Linked DNA regions of Halioglobus japonicus. The protein of the gene in region 1 binds, or shares a complex with, the protein of each later gene. Links are inferred from orthologs where the notes say so. Each region holds a gene or a part of one and is shown on either strand. Other genes may lie near its edges.

Region 1 (4,758 bases):
GATAATCGGAATAGTGATGTCGGGCAGGTTGCCCACCATCAGCCTGGCATTCGGGCAGTTGTTGGCCATGGCTCTGGCGACGGCCAGCGGGGCAGTCACCTGAATCGGCGTGAATGCACCCAGGCCCGCGGCGGAGAGGCGGGTGTAGTTGGGCAGTTGTTTGGTGGCGTCCCAGGTGATGGGAATGGCGTAGTTGATCACCAGTGCCGGCCGCTCACGGGCCAGAACAGCCTCTACCTGGCGCTGGTCCAGTACATCGATATCGCCATGGTGGCTGAGGCGGGCCCGGCAACCCGGGTCGGCCAGGCGGGTGTCGGTGAGAATGCGCGCGGCAATCTGGCCGAGTCGCTTCTCCGGGATGAGATCTGCCAGTGCGACATCCAGCCCGCAGCGGGTGAGCTCAGCGGCCAGTTGTTGCCCCACCCGTCCCGCACCACCAAAAATCACCACTTTTGCCATAGCGTTATCCATCCTGAGAATGCGCTAGTCACCATGGCTGGGCCGGCGGGCCCTCGCAAGTATCGCCGTGTTTTGCTTTGCCCTCGTGCCGACTTCCTTTATTCTGTGCAATCCGCTCAAAAAACTGTGCACAGGTAGAATTTCGCGATGTCCGAGCCGGACTTCCCAGACAACGTTGCTGAGCTGCCCTACAACCAGGACAGCGATATTGCCCGGATCAAGATGCAGCCCCACTCGCTGGAGGCAGAGCAGTCGGTGATCGGTGGTCTGCTATTGGCGGCCGAAGGCTGGGATTCCGTGGCTGAAGAAGTGGCCGCCAGCGATTTCTACAAGCCGGCGCACCGGGATATTTTCCGTGAAATTGCGGTGCTGGCCGATGCGGCCGAACCGATCGACGTGATCACCGTGGCGGATAAGCTCGAGGCCAAGGGGCAGCTGGAAGGCGCCGGTGGTCTGCCGTATCTGGCCGAGCTCGCTCAGAACACGCCCAGTGCCTCCAATATTCGCGCCTATGCCCAGGTTGTGCGTGAACGCGCCAGCCTGCGCAAGTTGATTGAGGCGGCCCAGGACATCGCCGAATCAGGGTTCAACCCGGAAGGCCGCAGCTCATTGGAACTGTTGGACGAGGCTGAGCGCCTGATCATGCAGATTGGTGAGCAGGGGCCCAAGACCGGCGGCCCCCAGGACGTCAATCCACTGCTGCAGAAAGCGCTCGGCAGGATCGAGGAGCTGTTTAATTCCGGCGGTGATATCACCGGCCTGACCTCGGGCTTTACCGACCTCGACGGCATGACCTCCGGCCTGCAGCCCTCCGACCTGGTCATTGTGGCCGGTCGACCTTCGATGGGTAAAACCACCTTCGCCATGAACCTGGTGGAGAACGCCCTGCTCGCCACCAAGAAGCCGGTGCTGGTGTTCTCCATGGAGATGCCCGCAGACCAGCTGGTGATTCGTATGCTGTCGTCGATCGGCAAGATCAACCAGACCCGTATTCGTAACGGCAAGCTCGAGCAGGAGGACTGGCCCAAGCTCACCACGGCGGTTAATAAGCTGAAGGACATGCCGCTGTTTATCGACGACACGCCGGCGTTGACCCCTACTGAGGTGCGTTCGCGGGTGCGCAAGGTCGTGCGCGAGAACAACGGCGAAATTGGCATGATCATGATCGACTACCTGCAGCTGATGCAGGTGGCGGGTTCCTCCGAGGGGCGGACGGCGGAGATCTCCGAAATCTCCCGAAGCCTCAAGGCCATTGCCAAGGAGTTCGAGGTGCCCATGGTGGCGCTGTCGCAGCTCAACCGCTCGCTGGAGCAGCGGCCCAACAAGCGCCCGGTAAACTCCGACCTGCGTGAATCCGGAGCCATCGAGCAGGATGCCGACGTCATCATGTTCATCTACCGGGACGAGGTGTACAACGAGGATTCCCCCGACAAGGGTGTGGCCGAAATCATTATCGGCAAGCAGCGTAACGGCCCCATCGGTACCTGCCGCCTGGCCTTTATTGGCGAGTTCACTCGCTTCGAAAATCTCGCCATGGGTTATGGCGGGGGCGACGACTACTAACGCGTACTGCGCTCCCCTCGTTTCCCCGCGGCGCCATCTCCCGTCATTCTTCCGAGTTGCCCACTGCGCCCTTCACCGTCATCCCTCCGAATTGCCCGGTACCCCCTTCGCCGTCACTCCACCGACTTGCCCAAAGCGCCCCTCACCGTCATTCCCGCGCAGGCGGGAATCCAGTGGGACGAAAACTATCTCTCACTGGATGACCTGATGCCATAGATCCATCCAATCGGGGTTCTTTTCCTCGATAATTCGCAGCTTCCAGCGCCGATGCCATTTCTTCAATCGCTTCTCCCTAGCTATCGCTTCCTCCATGCTCGAAAGAAACTCGAAGTAGACCAGTCGATGTACTGTGTATTTTTTGGTGAATCCTTCGGCGATGACGTTCCTGTGATGCCAAATTCTTTTGATTAAATCGGACGTGACTCCGATGTAGAGTGTGCCATTGCGGCGATTCGCGAGTATGTATACAGCGGGTTGCTTGGCCATTCCATGCCCTCCGTGGCTAGGTTCTGGCCAAGCATAACCACCAAAGCACTTGCCCGGTGGCGCAGGGGCGAAAAGGATGAAAGTGGGTTTTGTTGCCGGTTTTGTGGATCCCCGCCTTCGCGGGAATGACGGCAGCGGGGTTAGAGCCCGCTGCTTTCTCGCAGTTCTTTAAGGGCGGCGAGCTGTTCGTCGTTACTGAGTGGCTCGGGGGCGTGTTTCTCCAGGGCTTCGGGTGCTGGAATAGTCAGGCTTTCGCCGCGTAGCACGGCAGCGCAATAGCGCTGGTAGTGGCTACGAAATACCGGCCAGGTCAGGCGCTCTTCGTTGTTGGCCAGGAAAAACCATTCGCTGTCGCGCCCGGCAAGGTACACCGCCGGGTGGCTCCAGGCCTGAGCCGATTTGGGCGAGGGTGCCTGACAAGCTTCCACGTAGGCATCGTGAGGGGCGGGCAGGCCGAGCTCCACCAGGCCCGCCTGGCAGCATTCGATCATGCGGTTCAGGGTGGGCAGGTATTCACTGTTTTCAATGGCGTGCTTGGCGCCCTTGAGAATTTGCTCTACCGGGAAATCAGCGAGGGATTCCAGCCACAGGCGCTTTACCTGATTGAGCTGGCTGGCTTCGGAATAGGCCGCGAAGTACTGGTTGTGATAGTTCAGCCGAAACAGGGCAAAGACCTGGTTAATGGCCTCCACATGGGTGTCATCCGGCGTGCGCTGCCGGGGTTCAGCTTGCCCAGCTGGTGTCGTTGAGGTCGTCTTCGAGGCTTCGATCTCTTGTGCGACCTGTTGGATGAGTTCCCTGCTGTCCGCCATGGCTTTGATCCGATTGCTGTAATTGGTGGCGCTTGGCCCAGTGGTGTTTTACGTGCTGCAGAAATTTGCTGTTCCAGGAAGTGTGAGCCTGGTTGGTGTCCTTCCAGTACACAATGAATTCCGGCAGCAGTGACTTGGCAAAATCCAGATCGATATGCGACATGCGCAGGATATCGAACACGTCTTCACTGGGCTGCCAGTGATTAACGATACGCTTGGGCTCGGTGGAGTGCTCCAGGCCCGAGCTGTAGCGTGCCCATTGAATGCGAATGTGCTGGATGAATTTGGAGTTGAGTTCCTTGGGAGCGGCTCCGCGCTCACGCCAGTAGAGAATAAACTCGGGCACCGCCTGATCGATAAAGTCACGATCAATGCCGGAACGGGCCATGATCTCCAGGGCATCTTCGCTGGGGCGCCACTCGCGACCGAGGCGTTGCGGTGCCTTTACGTCGAAATCGGAGGCGTTTGAGCGGGTGGTCTGTTGCTGGTGACGCCAGTTGCCTAGCACGTGCTGGCGGAACTTGTTTTCCCAGGCGTGGCTGGTCTCGCCGCGTTCACGCCAGTAAAAGATGAAATCTTCCAGTTGATCCAGGGCAAACTGGCGCGGAATATTGTGATTGAGGGCGAGCATTTGCAGCAGGTCTTCGCTGGGTGACCAGTGCACGGGCAGCAGGCCAGCGCTGCGTCGGGTGGGGGCAGGCTCGTCTGCCATCGCCGGCGTTGGTGCGGGCGCTCGCTGTGCGGGTTCATTAAGTGCAAACAGCAGGTGATTGGCGCTGTGCAGCGGTGGCGATTCGACCAGGATGACACCCTTGTCGACCAGCGAGCGGCTGATACGGTGCAAATCCACGGCATTCCAGAAGGGCAGGGAATGCAGCAGGTAATCGCGGGAAATGTTCAGCCAGGCAAAGTTATCGCGCAGCTGGGCATCGCGATGCTCGAACAGCTGCTGCAGGTGTTGCAGCAGAATGGCCTCTTCCAGCCCGATAGTCGCCGCCAGGCCGGGCGAGAAGACCAGCTGGCGTTCGGGAACTAGGGAAGATTCGGACATCGTTTTATCAGTTTTCGTGAGCTGTCTGATAGGATACCGCAGAACCTGAACCTGAGGCACCAATGGCCAAACAAAAAACAGCGTTCGTGTGCAACGAATGCGGCTCTGACTATGCCAAATGGCAGGGCCAGTGCTCCGACTGCGGCGAGTGGAACACCATTACCGAGATCAAGCTGGGCCCCGCCAAGGGCTCTGGCCGCGCCGGCGCCGGTGTCACGGCCAATCGCGCCGGCTTTGCCGGTGCCCTGGCCAGCGCAAAGTTGCTCAAGGATGTGGATCTCGACGATTTGCCGCGCTTCACCTCCGGTGCAGAGGAGTTCGACCGGGTGCTGGGCGGTGGCCTGGTGCCGGGTTCGGCGGTGCTGGTGGGCGGCCACCCTGGCGCAG
Region 2 (3,844 bases), 230 kb from region 1 along the record:
GCGGCGATGTCGTCGGCGGAGGAATCGCCTTCGGTCATCAGCAGCTCATCGGCATCGGGGGCGGTCTCGAATACCTGGATGCCCATGTCGTTGATCATCTGGATGATGTCTTCGACCTGATCCGGATCGGAAATATCCTCCGGCAGGTGGTCGTTAACCTCGGCGTAGGTCAGGTATCCCTGTTCCTTGCCTTTGGCGATTAGCGACTTGAGTCGGGACTGTTGTTGGACGACATCGTTCATGTAACTGAACCTTTGAAATTCGCGGAAAAAAATCAGCCGGCAATTATATCCGGAAACTACACGCTTAACTACAGCTAAGTAGGGCGAATTAGCCGTTTATTTGGCGCAAATACCCTCACAATCGCCCCAGAATCAGCTTTGCTTATGTATGGGCGACCAGCTCGATTACAAGGGGGTCACGCTCTTCGGGTGCGGAGGTCCATCGGGGCGGGTTTTCCGCCTCCCCAGCGTCGGCAACTTATGCCTTTGGCACGCCTATGTTTGGCGATGTTGGCACTTACTTGCGCTGCGCATCCCGCTGCTGCTTCTCTTGCAGTAGCTCCCTCAGGCGCTGCTTTTCCAGCTCGCTGAGATCAGCGTAGTTGGTGCTTCTGAGTTTGTCGACCTGAGCGGTCAGTTTTGAATGATGCGGGAGCTGGTGGGCCAGCTTGTCGATCGTGTCGAGGAATTGCTGCTCAATGCCCTCGGTGGGGATCAGGCGCTCCAGCCCCGCCAGGCGATTCAGCAGTTCGCCTTCGGTAGTGCCATACCAGTGGCCGAGCAACATGCCGGTATTGGATTCCGGGCGCCGGTGTACCAGCTCCAATAGTTGGCGTAACAGCGCGCCGTCACTGTCGCCGAGCTCAGCCAGGCTGCCGGGGTCAACGCCGCGTGCAATCTCGGGCTTGTGGAGTACCAGGGCAATGGCGCCCTGGGCGAGGTTGGAGTAGCCCGCGGGCAGTTGCATGGCCGGCCGTTGGCGGGGTTGGTGCTCGTCACCGGCCTCCGGGTCGTAGTCGGGGTAATCGGCCAGTTCGGGCGGTGGCGCATCGTCATCCGGTCCGGGGCCCGCCTCATTTGCAGGCCACCCCTGTGCCTGATTAGCATGTCTCGTTGCCTGCCCATCGGTGCCCTGGCTGGGCCCCTGGCTTGCCAATGGCGGAGGCTCCGGTGCGCTCACCTCAAGTTTCATGAGGCTTTCAAGTTCCAGCCCGGTGCGCTCGGCGAGGGCCTGGAACATGAGCTGGCGATACACCCCTTCCGGGAGCTGGCGCAAGTAGGGCAGGGCCAGCTTGCTCATGCGCGCCCGTCCATCGAGTGTGCTGGTATCCAGCCCCTCGGCAACCGCTTCGAACAGGAAGGTTTCCAGGGGCATGGCCTGGCTCAGCAGTGTTTCAAACTGTTCCTTGCCGTTGGCGCGTACCATGGTGTCCGGGTCTTCGCCTTCGGGCAGGAACAGGAATCGGGCCTGGCGCCCGTCTTCCATGCACGGCAGGGCGGCCTCTAAAGCGCGAAAGGCTGCCTTGCGGCCGGCCTCGTCGCCATCGAAGCAGAAGATGACTTCAGGGCAGCGGCGATAAACTCGCTCCAGGTGGGCTTTGCTGGTGGCGGTGCCGAGGGTGGCGGTGGCGTAGTTAATGCCGTACTGAGCCAGCGCTATCACATCCATATAGCCTTCGACGACCAATAGGCGGTCGAGCTTGCGATTGGCCTGCAGTGCCTCGTAAAAGCCGTAGAGTTCGCGGCCCTTGTGGAAAATCTCGGTTTCCGGGGAGTTGAGGTACTTGGGTTTATCGTCGCCCAGTACTCGCCCGCCAAAGGCGATTACCCGGCCGCGCTGGTCGCGGATCGGGAACATGATGCGATTGCGGAACCGGTCGTAGACGTTGCCCTTGTCGTTTTCCACCAGCATGCCGGTCTGCATGAGTTGCTGGTTGTGAGCCTGGCTGTCGCCCAGGGTCTCGCGCAGGTTCTGCCAGCCGGGGGGCGCAAAACCGATGCCGAAATCCCGGGCAATCACGCCGGTGAGGCCGCGATCCTTAAGGTAATTGACGGCCTGGGCGGCCTGGGGGTGGCTGCGCAACTGCTGCTTGTAGAAATCCGCTACCTGCTCCATGAGTTTGTAGAGCGATTTTTTGCCGTCTTCCTTTTCGGCGCGCGCCCGGGCTGCAGGCCCCTCTTCCCGAGGTACTTCCAGGCCGACGCTGGTCGCGAGGGTTTCCACGGCCTGCGGGAACTCTACGTTCTCGTAGTCCATGACGAAGCCGAGGGCATTGCCACCGGCGCCGCAGCCAAAGCAGTAGTAGAACTGCTTGTCAGGGTTCACGGTGAAGGAGGGTGTTTTCTCCTCATGGAAAGGGCAGCAGGCGGAGTAGTTTTTGCCGGTTTTTCTTAGCTTGACGCGCCGGTCAACCACGTCGACGATGTCGACACGGTCCAGCAGGTCATCGAGAAAAGCTTGTGGAATTCGTCCGGCCATAGGGAGAGTAGTCTAGCCTTGCCGGTGCCGTTGGCGCCACCGATGTTGCGCCGGGAATGTATTCAGGCGGTGAGGCGCTGCTTCACCAGGCCGCTGACGGCGCCCATATCGGCGCGGCCGGCCAGTTTTGGCTTGAGCTGGCCCATGACCGGGCCCATGGCCGCCATGCCCTCGGCGCCGGAGGCGGCGATGGCCTCGTCAATCAGGGCAAAAATTTCGTCTTCGGAAAGTTGCTGGGGCAGGAAAACCTGCAACACCTCGATCTCGGCGTTTTCTTTTTCCGCCAGTTCGGTGCGGCCCGCATCAATGTACTGCTGGGCAGAATCGCGGCGTTGCTTGACCATTTTGTCCAGCACAGCGAGCGCCCGAGCGTCGTCTACTTCGACGCGCTCGTCCACTTCGATTCGCTTGAACTCGGCCTGAATCAGCCGGATGGTGCCCAGTCGCTCTTTGTCCTTGGCCTTCATGGCCGCTTTCATGGCGGCCCTGATGGTGTCCGTGAGGGACTGATCACTCATAGGAGGGAAGCTCTAGCGTCTGTTAGTACAGACGAACGCGCTTGCGGTTCTCGCGAGAAACCTTCTTCAGGTGACGCTTAACAGCAGCAGCGCCAGCGCGCTTGCGTACAGTAGTGGGCTTCTCGTAGTGCTCGCGCTTACGAACTTCAGCCAGAACGCCAGCTTTTTCACAGGAACGCTTGAAGCGACGCAGTGCTACGTCGAAAGGCTCGTTTTCCTTGACCTTGATGTGGGGCATTAACTCTATACCTATTTCTGTGTTGGGTGCATTTCCCGGGCTTTCGGTCCGAGATTGCCTAAAAGGGCGCGCATTCTATACTCACAGGCCCCCGTAATCAAGTATGATGCGCGTCGTGAAACAGAGTGAATTTTCCCTATGCTAATCCTCGGATTGGAGACGTCCTGCGACGAGACAGGCGTGGCCCTATACCACACAGAACGGGGGCTGCTGGCGCATGCCCTGTTCAGCCAGATAGACATCCATGTGGAGTATGGCGGCGTGGTGCCGGAGCTGGCCTCGCGCGACCATGTACGCAAGACCTTGCCCCTGCTTGAGCAGGTGATGGCCGAGGCCGGTGTGACCGCGGCAGATATCGATGGTGTGGCCTACACGGCGGGCCCCGGGCTGGTGGGCGCCCTGATGGTAGGTGCCACCCTGGCGCGAGCGCTGGCCTGGGGTTGGGGGTGCCTGCCCTGGGTGTACATCATATGGAGGGCCATTTGCTGGCGCCCATGCTGGAAGAGGAACACCCCGAATTCCCGTTTGTGGCCCTGCTGGTGTCCGGTGGCCATACCCAGTTGGTGCGTGTCGATGGTATTGGCAAGTACAAGCTGCTCGGCGAGTC

The links.
Region 2: the proteins of dnaB (region 1) and dnaG are in contact, whole or in part, in a crystal structure (PDB 2R6A), measured with the Geobacillus stearothermophilus proteins. The link is inferred for Halioglobus japonicus from one-to-one orthologs. Residues at the interface, in WP_033016901.1 of Geobacillus stearothermophilus: Ser13, Glu15, Ala16, Gln18, Glu91, Leu92, Asp94, Ala95, Val96, Pro97, Thr98, Ala99, Ala100, Asn101, Tyr104, Tyr105, Ile108; in WP_049624496.1 of Geobacillus stearothermophilus: Lys456, Leu457, Leu458, Pro459, Ala460, Asn463, Ala464, Leu467, Leu535, Leu536, Ile537, Ala538, Gln544, Glu545, Asp548, Tyr549, His552.

What each region holds. Positions count from the first base shown.
Region 1 is NZ_CP019450.1:28,506-33,263, reverse strand. What follows is about bases 1-2,814. They hold dnaB (replicative DNA helicase), read left to right. Parts: upstream 1-606; coding sequence 607-2,022; downstream 2,023-2,814. Other genes in these bases: BST95_RS00145 (replication protein P), read right to left, coding at 2,649-2,814; BST95_RS00150 (GIY-YIG nuclease family protein), read right to left, coding at 2,215-2,508; BST95_RS00160 (NAD-dependent epimerase/dehydratase family protein), read right to left, coding at 1-459. In the rest of the region: more of BST95_RS00145, read right to left, coding at 2,815-3,200; BST95_RS00140 (DnaT-like ssDNA-binding domain-containing protein), read right to left, coding at 3,232-4,371; DNA repair protein RadA, read left to right, coding at 4,434-4,758. UniProt on the Escherichia coli protein: The main replicative DNA helicase, it participates in initiation and elongation during chromosome replication. Travels ahead of the DNA replisome, separating dsDNA into templates for DNA synthesis.
Region 2 is NZ_CP019450.1:264,465-268,308, reverse strand. The notes cover bases 1-2,872. They hold dnaG (DNA primase), read right to left. Parts: upstream 2,482-2,872; coding sequence 520-2,481; downstream 1-519. Other genes in these bases: BST95_RS01295 (GatB/YqeY domain-containing protein), read right to left, coding at 2,544-2,872; rpoD (RNA polymerase sigma factor RpoD), read right to left, coding at 1-242. In the rest of the region: more of BST95_RS01295, read right to left, coding at 2,873-2,999; rpsU (30S ribosomal protein S21), read right to left, coding at 3,022-3,237. UniProt on the Escherichia coli protein: RNA polymerase that catalyzes the synthesis of short RNA molecules used as primers for DNA polymerase during DNA replication.